3 regions of the Streptomyces sp. NBC_00996 genome follow, and region 3 is predicted to be linked to each of the others. Evidence: riboswitches for the same ligand, from Rfam matches in the RefSeq annotation. Region 3 holds a riboswitch; each other region holds the start of a gene.
What was found. A riboswitch is a leader RNA that binds a small molecule or an ion and turns the genes downstream of it on or off. The one in region 3 is predicted to bind cobalamin.
Positions count from the first base shown of each region.

Region 1 (5,514 bases), 1.4 Mb from region 3:
TCGGTCGCCACGCCCTGAAAGTCGTCCAGCACGGCACAGCGAAGTTGCATGTCAGGTCCCTCCCACGCTCAGTCGGACCCTACCCGAGCCAGGAAAGCGCACTTGGGCCGCCGGGGACGAGTCGGCTCCGGGGGAAGCGGCGGCGGCCCCTCGCTCCCCGTGGCAGTATCTGGGCTCCATGAGTGCGTCCCTGGCAGTACGGAGCTTGCGCGCGGCGGTGTTCGCCGTGCTGTGCGTGCTGCTGGCTGCCGGCGGCCACGGGCTGGCGACAGGGGAGGGGCCGCCGCTGCGGGCGGACGGTGCTGGGGTCCTCGCCGTCTTCGCGGGCGGCATTCTGCTGGGCGGCCGGGAACGGTCGCTGCTCGGCATCGGTGGCGGAATGCTGGCCGCGCAGGCCGGACTCCACCTCGGGTTCGAGGCTGCCCGCCCGCGTATGCCGATGAACATGCACGGGGCGCACATGATGCACGCCCACGCACACGCCCTGACGCCCCACGCCACGGCCGCGCATGCGACTGCCGCGCTGCTGGCGACCTGGTGGCTGCGGCGCGGCGAGGCCGCGTTGTGGTCCCTGCTGCGGTGGGCCGTGGCGCTCGTCCCGGCGCTCGCGGCATGGTGGCGGGTGAGGACGGGACCGTCTCCCGTACGGGCCCATCAGGACGTCGTACGCCGGAATGCCTTGGAGACATGGCCGCCGCGGCAGGTGCTGCTGCGGCACGCCGTCTCCCGTCGGGGACCGCCGGCCGGGCTCGCGTACACGCCCTGACCGCATCCACACCAGTACGGAGTTCCCTGATGTCCCCGACAAGCACCACCCTGCGCCGAGCCGGCCTCGTCGCCGCCCTCACCACGGCCGGAGTCCTGACCGCCGCGGGCGCGGCCTTCGCGCATGTGACGGTCCACCCCGAGAGCTACGCCAAGGGCGCCACGGACGGCGTGCTGACCTTCCGCGTCCCCAACGAGGAGGACACCGCCAGCACCACGAAGGTGCAGGTCTTCCTGCCCACCGATCACCCGGTCCTGGGTGTCCTGGTCACTCCGCAGTCCGGCTGGACCGCGAAGGTGACGACCACCAAGCTCAAGACGCCCATCAAGACCGACGACGGCACGATCACCGACGCCGTCTCCGAGATCACCTGGACCGGCGGTCGGATCCGACACGGCGAGTTCCAGGACTTCAACGTCGCCTTCGGCCAACTTCCCGACGACACGGGTCAGCTGGAGTTCAAGACGCTGCAGACCTATTCGGACGGCAATGTCGTCCGGTGGATCGAGGAGACACCGAAGGGCGGCGAGGAGCCGGAGAACCCGGCGCCGGTGCTCACGCTGACCGCCAAGGCGACGGGGGAGGATTCCTCCGGGGCAACTTCCGGCGCTCCCTCGTCGTCGAGTTCGGGATCGGATGCCAAGAGCTCGACCGCGAGCAGCAAGAGCAGTGACTCGACCGCTCGCGGCCTCGGCATCGCCGGCTTGATCGTGGGCGTGCTCGGCCTGGCCGCGGCCGGATTCGCCCTCGCGCGAGGCCGCAGCGCCCGCTCCTAGCAGGGGAAACGGGGGCGGCTGCCACCCAGTCGACGGGCGGCTGCCGCCCCGCCGCTCTCAACTCCCTTCGGCGGGGCGGACCGCCCACCGCTGCTCGACCTTGGCCAGTCGCCAGTACGCCACCGCCGCGGCCCAGACGACCACGAACAGGCCGACGATGATGTACCCGACGTTGTCCAGGTCGAGCCCCGCTATCCAGCCGGTCACGTCGTCGCGCAGGTCGAGTTTGTCGTGCAGCACGCCCACCAGCTCGATCGTGCCGATGAAGAAGGCCACCGCGATGGACAGGCCGGTGATGGTGAGGTTGTAGAAGACCTTGCGCACCGGGTTGGAGAAGGCCCACTGGTAGGCGAAGTTCATGAACGTGCCGTCCAGCGTGTCGAACAGGCTCATCCCCGCCGCGAACAGCAGCGGTAGGCACAGGATGGCGTACCAGGGCAGTCCGGCCGCCGCGCCGCTGCCCGCCATCACCATCAGCGTGACCTCGGTGGCGGTGTCGAAGCCGAGCCCGAAGAGAAAGCCCAGCGGGAACATCTGCCCCGGCCGCGTGATGGACTTCGTGAAGCGGCCGAGAATGCGGTTCATGAACCCACGGGAATCCAGGTGCTGTTCGAGTTCCTCCTCGTTGTACGTCCCCGCCCGCATCGCCCGGAAGACCCGCAGGATGCCGATCAGCGCGACGAGGTTGAGGGCGGCGATCAGGTAGAGGAAGGACCCGGAGACCGTGGTACCCATGACGCCGAGCATCTGGTGCGTGCTGGAGTCCTCGTTCATGATGCGCCCGGCCAGTTGGGTGCCTCCGGCGATGAGCGCGGCGAGCAGGACCACCACGCTGGAGTGCCCGAGCGCGAACCAGAAGCCCACCGACACCGGTCGCTTCCCGTCGGCCATCAGTTTGCGAGTGGTGTTGTCGATAGCGGCGATGTGGTCCGCGTCGAAGGCATGCCGCATGCCCAGGGTGTAGGCGGTCACGCCGAGGCCGATGCCGAACGCCTTGGATCCGACCTCGTAGTGCTCCGGCACGACGAGCAGGAACAGGATGCCGAACGCGACGACGTGCAACGCCGCGATCACGGCCAGGAGCACAGCGGTTCGGACGGTGTCCTCGCGGCGCCACCGGAACCCGGTGGCGGGGGACGACTGCGCGGGCAGGCTCATACGGTCACGCTCCAGCACCTCGTGGATCAGTTCGTGAGATGCCGTGGCCGGTCTCCTGGCTTACGGGTGCACGTGCCCGCCCCTACCTTCCCGGCCTTGCGGCCAGTGGCGCCGCCAGAGGGCGGCACGGGACGGGAACTCCCCGATCACAGTGGCGAGGGCCGCTCCGGCCTGGGCCCCTGAGGGGCCGTCACCGGTCTTCCCGAACACCACGGCCCACCAACCCTAGGGTCGGACGGGCTCCCCTGCACAGCTGCACACCTACGCAGGTATTGAAGATCACATGGGGTCGCCTGCCAAGATGACCTCATGCACCTCGTCCCCGCCGAGCGCGCCGACCGCCGGACCATCGACGGCCACCGGGTCTGCGACGCCATCGCCGCCATCGGTGAGCCCGGGCACGTGCGCACCTGGGCCGACCGCTTCTCGCTCCTTGCCGACCCGCGTCGCCTCGCCCTTCTGCTGGCCCTGCACCGGGCCGGCCCCCTCGCCGTCTCCGACCTCGCCATCGCGACCGGCATGAACGACCCCGCCGTCTCCCAGGCCCTGCGTCTGCTCCGCACCGCCGGGGTGGTCGAGGGCGACAAGGACGGGCGGGTCGTGCGCTACCGGGTGACCGACGGCCCGACCGCCGAACTCCTCGAACACTGCGCGTCCGACAAGGGGTGAGCCGCCCCGGACGGCGGAGCCCAGAATGGGTGCGGCCCCGGATGCCTGGGGGGCTTGCCGGGGCCGCGGACTCACGGAGTCACCGTGTTGCGGTCACTCACTGTTGAGTTGCCAAGGTGCTGTGTTGTTCAGTCCTGGACCCGTGTCTGCTTCTTGCGGACGAAGACAACCGCCCCGCCGCCGATCACCACGAGGGCGATCGCTATGCCCGCGATGATCGGGGTCGTGCTGGAACCGCCGGTCTCGGCGAGGTCAGTGCCTCCGGTGGAGGTGCCGCCCACCGTCGCCGGGCTCGGCTCACTGACCGTCTGGGTCGAGATGTCGCTCGTACTGCCCTGGGTCTTGCAGTCGAGAACGCCCTTGAATCGCTTCGAGAAGCCGTTCGGACCGGTGATCGTGAAGTCGTAGGCCTGGTCCTCCTGCAGCGGGATGGTCACCGTCTGGGACGTGCCCGCCTCGATGGTGTGCTCGATCCCCATCAGCTCGAAGGTGAACGCCTCGTCGCCCGCGTTGGCCGCCGTGATGTCCACGCCGCCCTTGGCGCAGTTCTTCTTGGCGGACAGGGCCGGTATCGCGCCCTTCTCGGCCCAGTTCGCGGTCGCCGACGCGGAGACCGTCGACTCGCTGGAGCCCGCGAGGATCTGTGTCTGGCTGCGGGTCTCCGAGGTGAAGGCGCGACCGACCGGTACGGTGGTGGACGCCTGCACGGTCAGCGAGGCCGCACCGTCCGCGGCGTCCTTCGGCACGTCGAAGTAGATCCGGCTGCCGTCGGCCGCGGAGGTGATCGCCTTGTCGTTCTTGTCGACGATCTTCACCCCGCCGGCGGTGGCGTCCGAGGGCGGCGTCACCGTCACACTGTCCGCGTTGGTGTGCACCGTGACCGGGCCGAGCTTCTCACCGGCGTGACCGGAGACCGCGGCGGGGTCGAGAGCCAAGGATGCCTTGGGCTCCGGCAGGTTCCGCGCGTTCTTGTGCAGATAGTCCGCCAGCTTCTCCGCCTGCGGGTCCACCGCGTCCACGTCGGCGCCGTCCGAGTACCGCCAGATGGCCACCTGGGTGCCGGCCGCCGCGTCCTTCTCGGTGAGGCCGGCGACGCCGGCCTTCTCGGCGAGCGCCGCGAGGTCGTTCACCTGCGGGTAGGAGTTCTGCAGGATCCAGCGGATCTTGCCTGCGTCCTTGTTGCCGTTCAGCGACGTGCTGCTCCAGGGGGTCTCCTGGTACTTGGCGTCCCGCTGCGTCGGGTTGTGGATGTCGATGCAGTAGGTCTGCAGCATGCCGCCGTTGTCGACGGACATCTCGAACAACCCCGCGGACACCCACTCGTCCTCGCCGTTGTCATGGATGACCGCGGACCCGTAGGTCTTCAGGTCACCAATGGTGGCGGTCGCACCGCCCAGGCTCTGCGGGGTCTCGTCGGCAACGGCCGTACCGGCGGAGGCGATCGCCCCCGCGGCGACGAGCCCCGACACCAACGTCGCGGCGGCGAGGCGGGCGGCCCCTCGCCTGCGCGTGGACAACGCAGACAGCGAAGAAAGCACAGAATTCCCCTTCGTGCAGGACCCGTTGACATGGGGGGACGGTCCCGCCAGCAGAATCAGAAGCCCCGAGAGCTACGTCCGGCATCCTAAGGACGCGGCGCACCACGCTCCCCAGACATGTCATCCGATAACCGATCCGACTCGGAATCGTTATCGCTCACACAGCTGTGAGCTGCGCTTATCGACAAATCCATGAGGGCCGTTCGCGATACATTTGTCGATAAGTCGCAGTTCGGTCAGGGTGTGTGCAATTCTGACATCACGTCACCCCGACGGGCTCGGGCCGCTGTTGAGACGGGGCCTCGAGGTCGGCCTGTGGCTCCGTTTCCCAACTGGGCTCCGGCTGAGGTGTCGGAGCCGCTCCCATGTCCCCCTTGGACGCTCGTCGGAAGGCGGACGTGCCTCGCGAGAGGTCGTGTCCGATCGCGGCCGCGTCGACGTCCGCCGAGGTCCAGCTCTGGCCGTCGCGCGTTTCCGTGCGTACCTTCAGCCGGCCGTGCACGACAACCGGATCGCCCACCGACAACGAGGCCCCGGCATTCGTCGCGAGAGCCCTCCTGGCCCACACCGTGAAGAAGTTGGTGTGTCCGTCGGTCCACTCGTTCTT
Region 1 covers NZ_CP108723.1:3,919,428-3,924,941, reverse strand. The annotation lists gene OG390_RS18550 (D-2-hydroxyacid dehydrogenase family protein) at 1-50, opposite strand, end outside; gene OG390_RS18545 (hypothetical protein) at 179-766, shown strand; gene OG390_RS18540 (YcnI family protein) at 796-1,542, shown strand; gene OG390_RS18535 (HoxN/HupN/NixA family nickel/cobalt transporter) at 1,600-2,700, opposite strand; cobalamin riboswitch at 2,728-2,929, opposite strand; gene OG390_RS18530 (winged helix-turn-helix domain-containing protein) at 3,010-3,369, shown strand; gene OG390_RS18525 (Cys-Gln thioester bond-forming surface protein) at 3,498-4,886, opposite strand; gene OG390_RS18520 (single-stranded DNA-binding protein) at 5,167-5,514, opposite strand, start outside.
Region 1: linked by a shared signal. The riboswitch ahead of OG390_RS18535 (HoxN/HupN/NixA family nickel/cobalt transporter) and the one ahead of OG390_RS11945 (cobalamin biosynthesis protein) in region 3 are both predicted to bind cobalamin.

Region 2 (5,514 bases), 800 kb from region 3:
GCCGACCGCGGACGCCGATATCGGAGACGTCGACGTGACCCCGGACGTCAGTGTCAAGGACGGCCAGCCGACCGCGGACGCCAATATCGGAGACGTCGACGTGACCGCGGACGTCGGCGTCAGGAGCGGCCAGCCGACCGCGGACGCCGGTGTGGGGGACGGGGACGTGACCGCGGGTGTCGGGCGGCAGGTGCGGTGGCTGGTGCTGGTGCCGCTGGCCGCCTGTCTGGCGATCGCCGTGCCGGATCTGTTCTTCGACCGGGTGCCGCCGCTCATCGTGCTGCTGCTCATCGGCCCGCTGCTGGCCTGCGTCCGGCTGGGCGTCCGGCACACCGTGTTGGCCTGCTGCTGGTCCGCGGTGCTGGGCCTCGCGATGGGGATCGACGACCGCACCGTGCAGACTTTCGCGTTCGCCGTCCACTGGAGCGGCCTGCTGTTCGGCTGCGCGCTCACCGTGTACGCGGCCCGGCAGCGCGAGCGGCTCGTCGCGACGCTCGACCGGGCCCGCGAGGTCGCCCGGATCACCCAGGAGGCGGTCCTGCGGCCCATCTCCCGCACCCTGGGTGGCACTCAGGTGTGCACCCGCTACCACAGCGCCGCCCTCGAGTCGACCGTCGGCGGCGACCTGTACGACGTCGCGGTGACCCCGTTCGGACTGCGTGTCCTCGTCGGCGACGTCCGTGGCCACGGGCTCGACGCCCTCCGGCTGACCGCCGACACGATCGCGGGCTTCCGCGAACTCGCCTACACGGCACCCGACTTGACGGCCCTCACCGCCGGCCTCGACGCACGGCTCGCTCCGGAGCTGGGCCTCGAGGACTTCGTCACCGCCGTGCTCGCCGAGTTCGCGCCCGGCGAGGTGCGACTGGTCAACTGCGGTCACCCGGCGCCCCTGCGCGCCGGCCATCGCATCGAACTCCTCGAACCCCTCGTCACCGCCCCGCCATTGGGACTGTGCCCCGACCCGCGCCAGTACCGTGTACGGCTCCAGCCCGGTGACCGGCTCCTCCTCTACACCGATGGCCTGACCGAGGCCCGCGACCCGGAGGGTGCCCCCTTCCCCCTTCTCGGCGAGGCCGCGCTCGCCCTGCGCGAGCCGCTCCCCGACGAGGCCCTGCACGCCCTGTACGCCCGCCTGATCGCCCACACCGGCTCGGCCCTCACCGACGATCTCGCCCTGGTCCTGTGCCAGCCCATGGAGGCGACGGTCCCCGCGCGTGTGCCGTGAAGTCATGCGCCCGGCGCAGTGCGGTCGCCCCGGCGTGCTGCTCGCCGACGGCACGGCGGGCGACCGACGCCTGCTCTCCCCCGGCTCGGTACGGCAGATGACCACCAACCACCTCACCTCCGCCCAGCGCCAGATCGGGGCACTGTTCATGGAGGGCCAGGGCTGGGGCTACGGCGCCCAGGTCGACATCGAACCCACCGACCCCTGGAACGTCCCGGGCCGCTACGGCTGGACCGGCGGCACCGGCACCACGGCCCACATCGTCCCGTCGACCGGCACCGTCGCCGTCCTGCTCACCCAGGTCGCCATGGAGAACCCGACGCCCACCCCGCTGATGCGGGACTTCTGGCGGCATACCGCTCAGTGAAGCAGCGTCCGGATCAATTCCTCCGCGTCGCCCAGGAGCTGGACCTCGCGCACGCTCATCGTCGGATTGGCCGCCCGGCGCCGTCGCGCCTCGGCGAGACCGTCCTGCGTCACGCCGTGCACGCCCTCCCGGAGCATCGCGGCCAGCGTCTCGCGCGCCACCTCCGCGTGCGGCTCACCGCCGACGGCGACCTGGGCGAGGATCACGGCGGACATGCCCCAGTCCAGGCCGGGCGCGCCCTCCTCGGAGTTGGCCCAGTCGATGACCTTCGGGCCGTCCGGGGTGAGCATCACGTTGTCCGGGTGCAGGTCCAGGTGCAGGACGCGGAGCGCCGGGTCCGCCGAGACCCGGGCGGGCAGCGCGTGCAACCCGCGCAACAGCCGGGCGAGGGTGACGCCCGCCTCCCGCGGGGAGAGCACACCGGCGCCGAACGCCTCCAGCATGGTCGGCCCGGACAGCCGCTCCATCACCAGATCGCTGCGGGTCGCCGCCCGCACCCCCGGCACCGGATACCCGTGCCCGCGCACATGCTCCATCACCACGGCCTCGGCGGTGGCGTCGCCCCACCCCTCCCGGTCCCGCCGCAGTACCCACGCCTCGTCGATCTCGTAGACGTCCGCCGAACGCCCCGAGCCGAGCAGTCTCCCCGTTCGCATGGGCCGACTTTAGGGCCTGTCCCCCGGATTGGCCCGGCATCCGCCCGGGCTCACAGGCGGCCCTCAGGCGCTTTGCTACGGCCCGGTAGAGTGAGCGCGTCGTCATCACACCCGTACGGGGGGAAGCCGGTGCAATTCCGGCGCTGACCCGCAACCGTGAGCCGCCCACCAGGGACGGTGAGCCGGATCGCCGCGCACGGGACGTGACCGGCTCGTGCCACCGGCAACCCGCCGCTGGCCGGCACCGTCGAGGGATACGGAGCCGGAGCCGCCCGGATGCTCCAGCGTGCGCCCGGTGCTGCCCGGCTCCCCGCAGGGAGAGTCATGATTGTTCGCCGCAGCACCGCGGTACTGGCCGCCACCGTCGTCATCGGTACGGCCGTCGCACCGGCAGCCCTCGCCGCCGACGCGTCCCCCTCTCCCTCCCAGGCGATCCCGTCCGGGCTGTACGGCTCCACCGACCCCACCTACGACGGTGTCTGGCGGCAGTCGCTCGCGCTGCTCGCCCAGCACACCGTGGGCGTCAAGCCCGCTGCCAAGGCCGTCGACTGGCTGACCGGACAGCAGTGCGCGAACGGGGCGTTCGCTCCGTACCGCGCCGACGCCACCGCCAAGTGCGATGCCAAGACGATGGTCGACACGAACAGCACGGCCGCAGCCGTACAGGCCCTCGCCGCGCTCGGCGGGCACGACGCCGAGACGGGCAAGGCCGTCGCCTGGCTGAAGTCCGTACAGAACAAGGACGGCGGCTGGGGGTACACCGCGGGCGGGGCGAGTGACGCCAACTCGACGTCCGTGGTGATCGGGGCGTTGACGGCCGTGGGCGAGAAGCCCGCCGATGTCGCCAAGGGCGGCAAGTCGCCGTACGACGCCCTCGTGGCTCTGTCTCTCGCGTGCGGCTCGGACGGTGGCGGCGCGTTCGCCTACCAGCCCGACAAGAAGGGCAAGCTCGCGGCGAACGCGGACGCGACGGCGGCGGGCGTACTCGGCGGTCTGGGCAAGGGGTTCGCGGCGAAGGCCGGCGCGGCGTACGACCGTACGCAGTGCGCCACTACCGACTCCCCCGGACCGCAGGACGCGGCGCAGAACGGCGCCGACTATCTGGCCAAGTCGCTGGAGAAGACCCCTTACCTGAGGTCCGCGCTCGCCGGTGCCAAGGACCAGCCGGACTACGGCAACACGGCGGACGCGGTCGTGGCGCTGTCCGCCGCCGGAGCGACGTCGTTGGCGAAGGAACCCCTCGCCTGGCTGGAGAAGAACTCCGGCGCCTGGGCGGCGAAGGCCGGTCCGGCCGCGTACGCCCAGCTGATCTTCGCCGCCCGTGCGACCGGCACGGATCCGCGTGACTTCGGCGGCGCGGACCTCGTCAAGCAGCTCGGCGCGACCGGTCCGGCGGCGGACGCCTCCGACCACTCGGCCGCCCCGAGCGACGAGAAGAAGAAGGACGACGACAAGGGGCTCGGTGTCTGGTGGATCGTCGGCGTCGGTCTCGTCGCCGGTATCGGCATCGGCTTCCTGATCAGCGGCCGCAACAAGAAGCAGCAGCTGTGAGCCGCCGTCGGACGTCCGCGCCCGTCCTCGCCCTGACCCTGGCCCTGCTGCTCCTCATGCTCGGCGGCGCGGGGCAGGCCCGTGCCGTCGGCTACCGCTACTGGTCCTTCTGGGACCTGACCGGCGGGAAGTGGACGTACGCGACACAGGGGCCGTCGACCGCGCGGCCGTCCGACGGCGACGTCGAGGGGTTCCGCTTCGCGGTGAGCGAGGACTCGCAGGACGCCACGAAGCCGCGCGGGACGGCGGACTTCGCGTCCATATGCGCGAAGACACCCGCCCAGCAGGGCAAGAAGCGCGTGGCCCTGGTCATCGACTTCGGCACGACAGCGGACGCGCCGTCCGGCGAGACGCCACCGGCCGCGCGTACGGCGTGCGCCCGCGTCCCCTCCGACGCCACGACGGCCGACGCCCTCGCGTCGGTCGCGAAACCCCTCCGCTACGACACAAGCGCCCTTCTGTGCGCCATCGCGGGCTACCCGCGCACCGGCTGCGGCGAACAGGTCTCCGCCACGAAGCCGACGGCCGCCGCCCGCCCCCGGGCGACGGCCACCCACCACGGCCCATCGGTCGGCCTGCTCGCGGGCGCCGCCGCGGTGGCCCTGCTGGGCACGGCCGCCATCTGGCAGGCACGCCGCCGCCGGGGCTGAGGCGGGGGTGGGAACGATGACGACGGACGACGACGCACGGGCCGAGGCGCCCACCGCTGCTGCGGAGGCTGCCGCAGCTGCTGCCGCCGAGCAACGACTCGCCCGGCACGAGCGCGCCTCCACCACTCCCGCTCCCGCCGAGGCTGCCGCCGAACTACTCGCCCACCAGGAGCGCACCTCCGCCACTCCCGCTGCCGCCAACGCTGCCCCTGCCCCTGCCCCTGCCCCTGCCCCTGCCCCTGCCCCTGCCCCTGCCCCTGCCCCTGCCGACGAACGACTCGCGCGGCAGGAGCGCGCCTCCGCCGCTCCCGCTGCCGCTACCACTGTGGGCAGTCGTCCCGCAGGGCGTTGGGGGTTCCCCCTGCTCAAGCGAAGCCGAGAGCTTGGGGGAAGGTGGGCACCTGCAGCGCCGGGTGCCGTCCCGGCCAGGCGCCCACTGCGCCTGCGTAGCCGCACGCCGCAGGCGAACCGCAGCAACGCCCTCCACCCGGGCGCCTGGTGGATCTGGGCCCTGAGCCTGGGAACCGCCGCCTCCCGCACCACGAACCCCCTCCTCCTGGCCCTCCTCGTCGGCGTAGCCGGATACGTCGTGGCGGCGCGCCGGACCGAGGCACCCTGGGCCCGCTCCTACGGCGCATTCGTGAAGCTGGCGGCCGCCGTCCTCGGTATCCGGCTCGGCTTCGCCGTGTTCCTGGGCTCCCCGATCCCGGGAACCCACGTCATCGTCACGCTCCCCGAAGTCCCCCTCCCCCACTGGGCCCAAGGCATCCGCATCGGTGGCCGCATCACCGCCGAGGGCCTGGTCTTCGCGCTGTACGACGGCCTGAAACTGGCCACGCTCCTCATCTGCGTGGGCGCGGCGAACGCCCTCGCCAACCCGGCGCGTCTGCTGAAGTCGCTGCCGGGAGCGCTGTACGAGGCGGGCGTCGCGGTGGTCGTCGCCCTGACCTTCGCCCCGAACCTGATCGCCGACGCACAGCGACTGCGCGCCGCGCGCAGGCTGCGCGGCCGCCCCGACCGGGGCCTGCGCGGCCTGCTGCACGTAGGGCTTCCGGTCCTGGA
Region 2 covers NZ_CP108723.1:3,298,486-3,303,999, forward strand. The annotation lists gene OG390_RS15570 (PP2C family protein-serine/threonine phosphatase) at 1-1,228, shown strand, start outside; partial or broken gene OG390_RS15575 (serine hydrolase) at 1,263-1,595, shown strand; gene OG390_RS15580 (phosphotransferase) at 1,589-2,251, opposite strand; cobalamin riboswitch at 2,331-2,464, shown strand; gene OG390_RS15585 (prenyltransferase/squalene oxidase repeat-containing protein) at 2,576-3,802, shown strand; gene OG390_RS15590 (SCO2322 family protein) at 3,859-4,452, shown strand; gene OG390_RS15595 (CbiQ family ECF transporter T component) at 4,889-5,514, shown strand, end outside.
Region 2: linked by a shared signal. The riboswitch ahead of OG390_RS15585 (prenyltransferase/squalene oxidase repeat-containing protein) and the one ahead of OG390_RS11945 (cobalamin biosynthesis protein) in region 3 are both predicted to bind cobalamin.

Region 3 (5,514 bases):
GACCTCGTCGTCGATGTGCTCGCCGAGTATCTGGAAGCCACCGCAGATGCCCAGCACGGGCCGTCCCCCGGCGGCTCTGCGCGCGATCGCGTCCGCCAGCCCCCGCTCCCGCAGCCACTCCAGTGCCTTCACCGTCCCCCGGGTTCCCGGTAGGACGACAAGGTCCGCGTCGGCCAGCTCCTCGGCCCGGTCCACGAACCGCACGACGACACCCGGCTCGGCGGCCAGCGCGTCCACGTCCGTGAAGTTGGACATGAGCGGGATCGCGCAGACGGCGACCCGGAGGATGTCCTCGCCGACAGGAGAGGCGACCTCCGACTCCCGGACCGCCCCGCGCAGCGACACCCCCATCCCGTCCTCCTCGTCGATGCCGAGGCCGTGCTGGAAGGGCAGGACACCGTACGAGCGCCGCCCGGTGAGGCCGTGCAGCATCTCGAGCCCGGGCTCCAGCAGGGAGACGTCCCCGCGGAACTTGTTGACGAGGAACCCGGCGACGAGCTCCTGGTCCTCGCGCGACAGCAGCGCGACCGTCCCGAAGAACGAGGCGAACACGCCCCCGCGGTCGATGTCGCCGACGACGAGCACAGGGAGCCGGGCATTCCTGGCGATCCCCATGTTCACGATGTCGGTACGCCGCAGATTGATCTCGGCAGGACTGCCGGCTCCCTCGCAGATCACCGCGTCATACGTGCCCCGCAACTCGGCGAGGCAGTCCAGCACGGTCCCGAGGAGCTGTTCCTGCCGCCCTCCGTGGTAGCCGCGCGCCGACAGCTCCCCCACGGGCTTGCCCATGAGGACGACCTGACTGCTCCGGTCACTCCCCGGCTTGAGGAGTACGGGATTCATGAGCGCGGTGGGCTCCACGCGCGCGGCCTGCGCCTGCATGGCCTGCGCGCGCCCGATCTCGGCGCCCTCACGCGTCACGAACGAATTGAGCGACATGTTCTGCGCCTTGAAGGGCGCGACCTTGACGCCCCGTCGCACCAGCCACCGGCAGACCCCGGCGGTCACGACGCTCTTGCCGGCGTCGGAGGTGGTTCCGGCGATGAGCAGTCCATGACCCGTCATGATGTCGTCCTCCACCGCTGTGTGCCGTCGTTCCGCAGGGCGCTGGGGGTCCCCCCTGGTCGAGCGAGGCCGAGAGCCCGGGGGAGGGTGGGCACAGCCCGCGGCGCCGGGTGCCTCGTCACCCGACCCCACAGCAGAGCCCCCGCCGCACTCGCCCCCAGCGCCAGCCAGCTCACCCGTCGCGACAACCGCACGGCCCGTTCGATGTCGCGCACCGCAACAGCTCGGCCCGCCCCGTTGAGCACGGGCCGATGCTCGACCCGCCCCCCGTAGGAGAGGGTCCCCCCGAGCCGTACCCCGAGCGCCCCCGCGAACGACGCCTCCACGGGCCCCGCGTTGGGACTCGGATGCTTGGGCGCGTCCGTGCGCCAGGCGCGCACGGCCCCGCGCCGGTCGCGTCCCGCGACGGCGGCGAGCACGGCGGTCAACCGTGCGCCCGGCCAGCCCGCGACATCGTCGAGCCGTGCGGAAGCCCACCCGTACCGCCGGTACTTGGGGGACTTGTGCCCGACCATGGCGTCGAGCGTGTTCACGGCACGGAAGGCGACGAGCCCCGGCACGCCGCCGACAGCCCCCCACACCAGGGCGCCCACCACTGCGTCGGAGGTGTTCTCGGCGACGGACTCGACGACCGCTCGCGCGATGCCGTCGCTGTCCAGTGCCTGCGGATCACGCCCGCACAGATGAGGCAGCCGCTCCCGGGCCACCTCGACATCGCCGACCGCGAGCGCGTCGCCGATCGCGCGCGCCTCGCGCCCGAGGGAGGTCCCTCCGACGACGGCCCAAGTGGCGGCGGCGGTCAGTGCGATGGAGGCGGTACGGGATCGACGTACGGAATGACGGGCCAGGGCCGCGAGCCCGGTGGCACCGCCCGCGCACACGACGGTGTGCAGCGCGCCCCACCCGCGGTGGTCCCGCCACAGCACACGCTCCACGGCTCCCGCGGCCCGCCCGAACGCGGCGACCGGATGCCCCCGGCGAGGGTCGCCGAGCAGCAGGTCACCGAGAAGGCCGGCGGCGGCGCCGTACGCGAAGACGCGATCGGCACGCACCGGTTCAGCCGACCGTCAGGTCGGGCACAACTGTCGTTCGCGTACTTCGCGTCGTTCGCACAGAACTTGGGCAGCCGCGCATGGCGTTATGTCCTCACTCAGGGTGTCCACGCCCTGGTTCGACGAGACCGGCGGTGAGAGTTCCTGGCTCCCGGGGACTTACTTCCCCGGTGACAGTGGCGGGACCGCGCCGGACTCACACCGGCTTCCTCTCATGCCGCCGTACTTGGCTCGGGCAGTCCACCACGGGGTTAGAACAGCCGTCAACTTGCTGTTGACCTGGGGCGGAAGAGTGTGCTGAGGCCCACACGGGGCCGGATTGCGTCTGGCCGACCGAATCCGGCCTCTCTGGACTGAAAAGGAGAATTCGGAGAGCGGTAGAGGGCGGTGGAGACCCATCCTCCGGGGGGCCTGTGCCGCTGTGTGCGGCGACGCCAGGGTTTGCGGGGGCGGCCGAATGCCTCCGGGGCACCGACTCTCAAGCGGAGGAGGTCTGCGTGGTCGACGGGGGGCCGTCCGCACGCGTGTGGCGCACCAGCAGTTACCGCCGCATCGCCCCTCCTCGGGCCAATGGCTCAACTGATGCTGAAGTCCCGCGCGGCTTTGTCGATCAGGTCGACCGCCGCCTCACCGTCGAGCGCGCTGTCGGTGAGTTGCGCGAAGCACTCCGGGTAGCGGGCCAGGAGTTCGTGGTCGTCACGGATGGCGAGCTGCCCCGCGGCGTGCTCCACCCACAGCAGGTCGTCGGTGAAAAACCGCGGGGCGGCGCGGCACCAGTGGGTGCCGCGCCGCCCCGCGGACGGAATCGGGAAGAGGATTCGCTTGTGGCGTCAGGCCACGATGATGAAGATCCCGTACGCCACTGCCGCCGCGCACGCCGCGAAGCAGGCGTAGGCGCCGGTGACCGCGAGGGTGGCGGAGCCGCCCCGGGCCGACGCCGACTCGCGCTTCGAGAGGCCGACGATGCCGAGGGTGAAGAGGCCGACGAGGCCCACGGTGGCGAGGAGGCTGACTCCGAAGACGGAGGCGAGGGCTGCCCAGTCGATGTTCATGCTGTTCGTTCCTTACACCGTGGCCGGGCGGGTGGGCTCCGCGTCCGGGGCCGGGATGGTGGTCTTCAGGTCGGTGTCGGCCGTGGCGATCGAACCGGCCGGCGGCGGGGTGACAGCGGCGATCGCCGTGGTGATGACGCCCGCGGGCTCGGCGACGTCGTTCACGTTGTCGACGGTGACCGGCTGGCGGCGCGAGAGGGTCCAGATGACCCCGGCGCCGGCGACGAGCAGCACGCCCGTGGCGACGATGCCCCACGTGCCCTGCTTGGTGAGGAACTCGGCCGAGGCGCCGGCCAGACCGGCGGCCGGCAGCGTCAGGACCCACGCGACGAACATCCGGGTCGCGGTCGACCAGCGGACGACACCGCCCCTGCGGCCCAGGCCGGAGCCCATCACGGCGCCGGAGCAGACCTGGGTGGTGGAGAGGGAGAAGCCGATGTGCGAGGAGGCCAGGATGGCGGTCGCGGCGCTGGTCTGGGCGGCGAAGCCCTGCTGCGGCGCGAGGTCCGTCAGACCCTTGCCCATGGTGCGGATGATGCGCCAGCCGCCCAGGTAGGTGCCGAGCGCGATGGCCGTACCGGCCGAGACGATGACCCAGGTGGGAGGGTTCGAGCCCGGGGCGAGGACGCCTCCGGTGACCAGGGCCAGGGTGATGATGCCCATCGTCTTCTGGGCGTCGTTCGTGCCGTGTGCCAGCGAGACCAGGCCGGCGGAGGCGATCTGGCCCGCGCGGTAGCCCTTGGCGGTGGCCTTCTCCTCGGCGCGGTTGCCGATCCTGTACGTCAGCCGGGTGGCCAGCATCGCGGCGAGTCCGGCCACGATGGGCGCGGCGACCGCGGGTATCAGCACCTTGGTGACAACGGTCGAGCCGTTCACCGACGACCAGCCGGCCGACATGACCGCGGCGCCGATCAGGCCGCCGAAGAGTGCGTGGGAGGAGCTGGAGGGCAGACCCAGAAGCCAGGTCAGCAGATTCCAGAGGATGGCGCCGACGAGCGCCGCGAAGATCACTTCGGTGCGGATGCCCTCTTCGTTGATGATCCCGCCGGAGATCGTCTTGGCGACCTCCACGGAGAGGAACGCGCCGACGAGGTTCAGCACGGCGGACATGGCCACCGCCGTCTTGGGCTTCAGAGCGCCGGTCGAGATGGTCGTCGCCATCGCGTTGGCAGTGTCGTGGAAACCGTTCGTGAAATCGAACACGAGAGCGGTGACGATCACGATTCCGAGGAGGAGCGTGATGTGTTCCATTTACCCAGGCTTCTGTTTGACGTCAGTGGCATGTGGACCGTAGGCAACCTGGGTGAACGGAAGATGAACTGAGGCAGGCGGTGGGGTGTCTCAAACGGTGGACCGCCCCTCCGTTTGTGACGAAGGGGCGGTCCGGTGCCTCGAACGGAGGCGGAATACAGGGCTCCGCTATCAGTTCCTAGCCTCGCGCGAGCCTCTTGAGTGCGGCCATGGATCCGTTGAAGAGATTTTGGTCACCCGGCAGGCTGCCGTGGTTGTCGTACTGCCAGAACGTCCAGTACGACCAGCCGGCGGGCAGCGCACCCGCGTCCGCCGAGTCGTAGCGGGCGAGCCACAGGGCGTGGTTCGCGGCGAAGGCGCGACTGCCGCCTGTGCAGGTGTTCCACCAGTGCGTGGTCGTGTAGATCACCGGGCGGCGACCGGTCTCCCGCTTGACCTCGTCGCTGAACGCCTTGATCCAGCTCACCATCCTGGCCTTGCTCAGGCCGTAGCACTTGTGGCTGCTGTACGGGTTGTACTCGATGTCCAGCGCGGGCGGCAGCGTCCAGCCGTCCGAGCGCCAGGCGCCGCCGTTGCGCACGAAGTACGCGGCCTGGGCGGTGCCGGACGACTTGTTCGGCACCGCGAAGTGATAGGCGCCACGGAGGATGCCCGCGTTGCGCGCGCCGTTGTACTGCCGGCTGAAGTACGGATTGCGGTACGTGTGGGACTCGGTCGCCTTGACGTAGACGAAGCGGGCGCCCTTTGCTTTCGCGCTCTGCCAGTGGACGTTCTTCTGGTGCGAGGAGACGTCGTGCCCTTTGGGCTTGCTCGCTGCGGAGGCCGGAACCGCGACGAGGGCGGTCCCACCCGCGGTGAGCGCCCCCACGATGGCCGTTGCCGCGACGACGCGGGCACGGCGACGGAATGGTTTGTGATCACGGGCCATATTTCCCCCCGGAATGGCGACGTGCACGACAAATCCCCCAGAGGTTACTGGAAGATCAGTGCATGCCCATCGATCGCCAGCCAATCGCCAACAGAGGGGGATGTATGCCCATATGCGAACTTACGGATGCGCGGGTTCCGCCCTAAAGTGCCCTCGCCTGCGG
Region 3 covers NZ_CP108723.1:2,498,469-2,503,982, reverse strand. The annotation lists gene OG390_RS11950 (cobyric acid synthase) at 1-1,068, opposite strand, end outside; gene OG390_RS11945 (cobalamin biosynthesis protein) at 1,065-2,120, opposite strand; cobalamin riboswitch at 2,238-2,381, opposite strand; gene OG390_RS11940 (hypothetical protein) at 2,696-2,851, opposite strand; gene OG390_RS11935 (hypothetical protein) at 2,951-3,172, opposite strand; gene OG390_RS11930 (anion permease) at 3,185-4,423, opposite strand; gene OG390_RS11925 (lysozyme) at 4,602-5,351, opposite strand.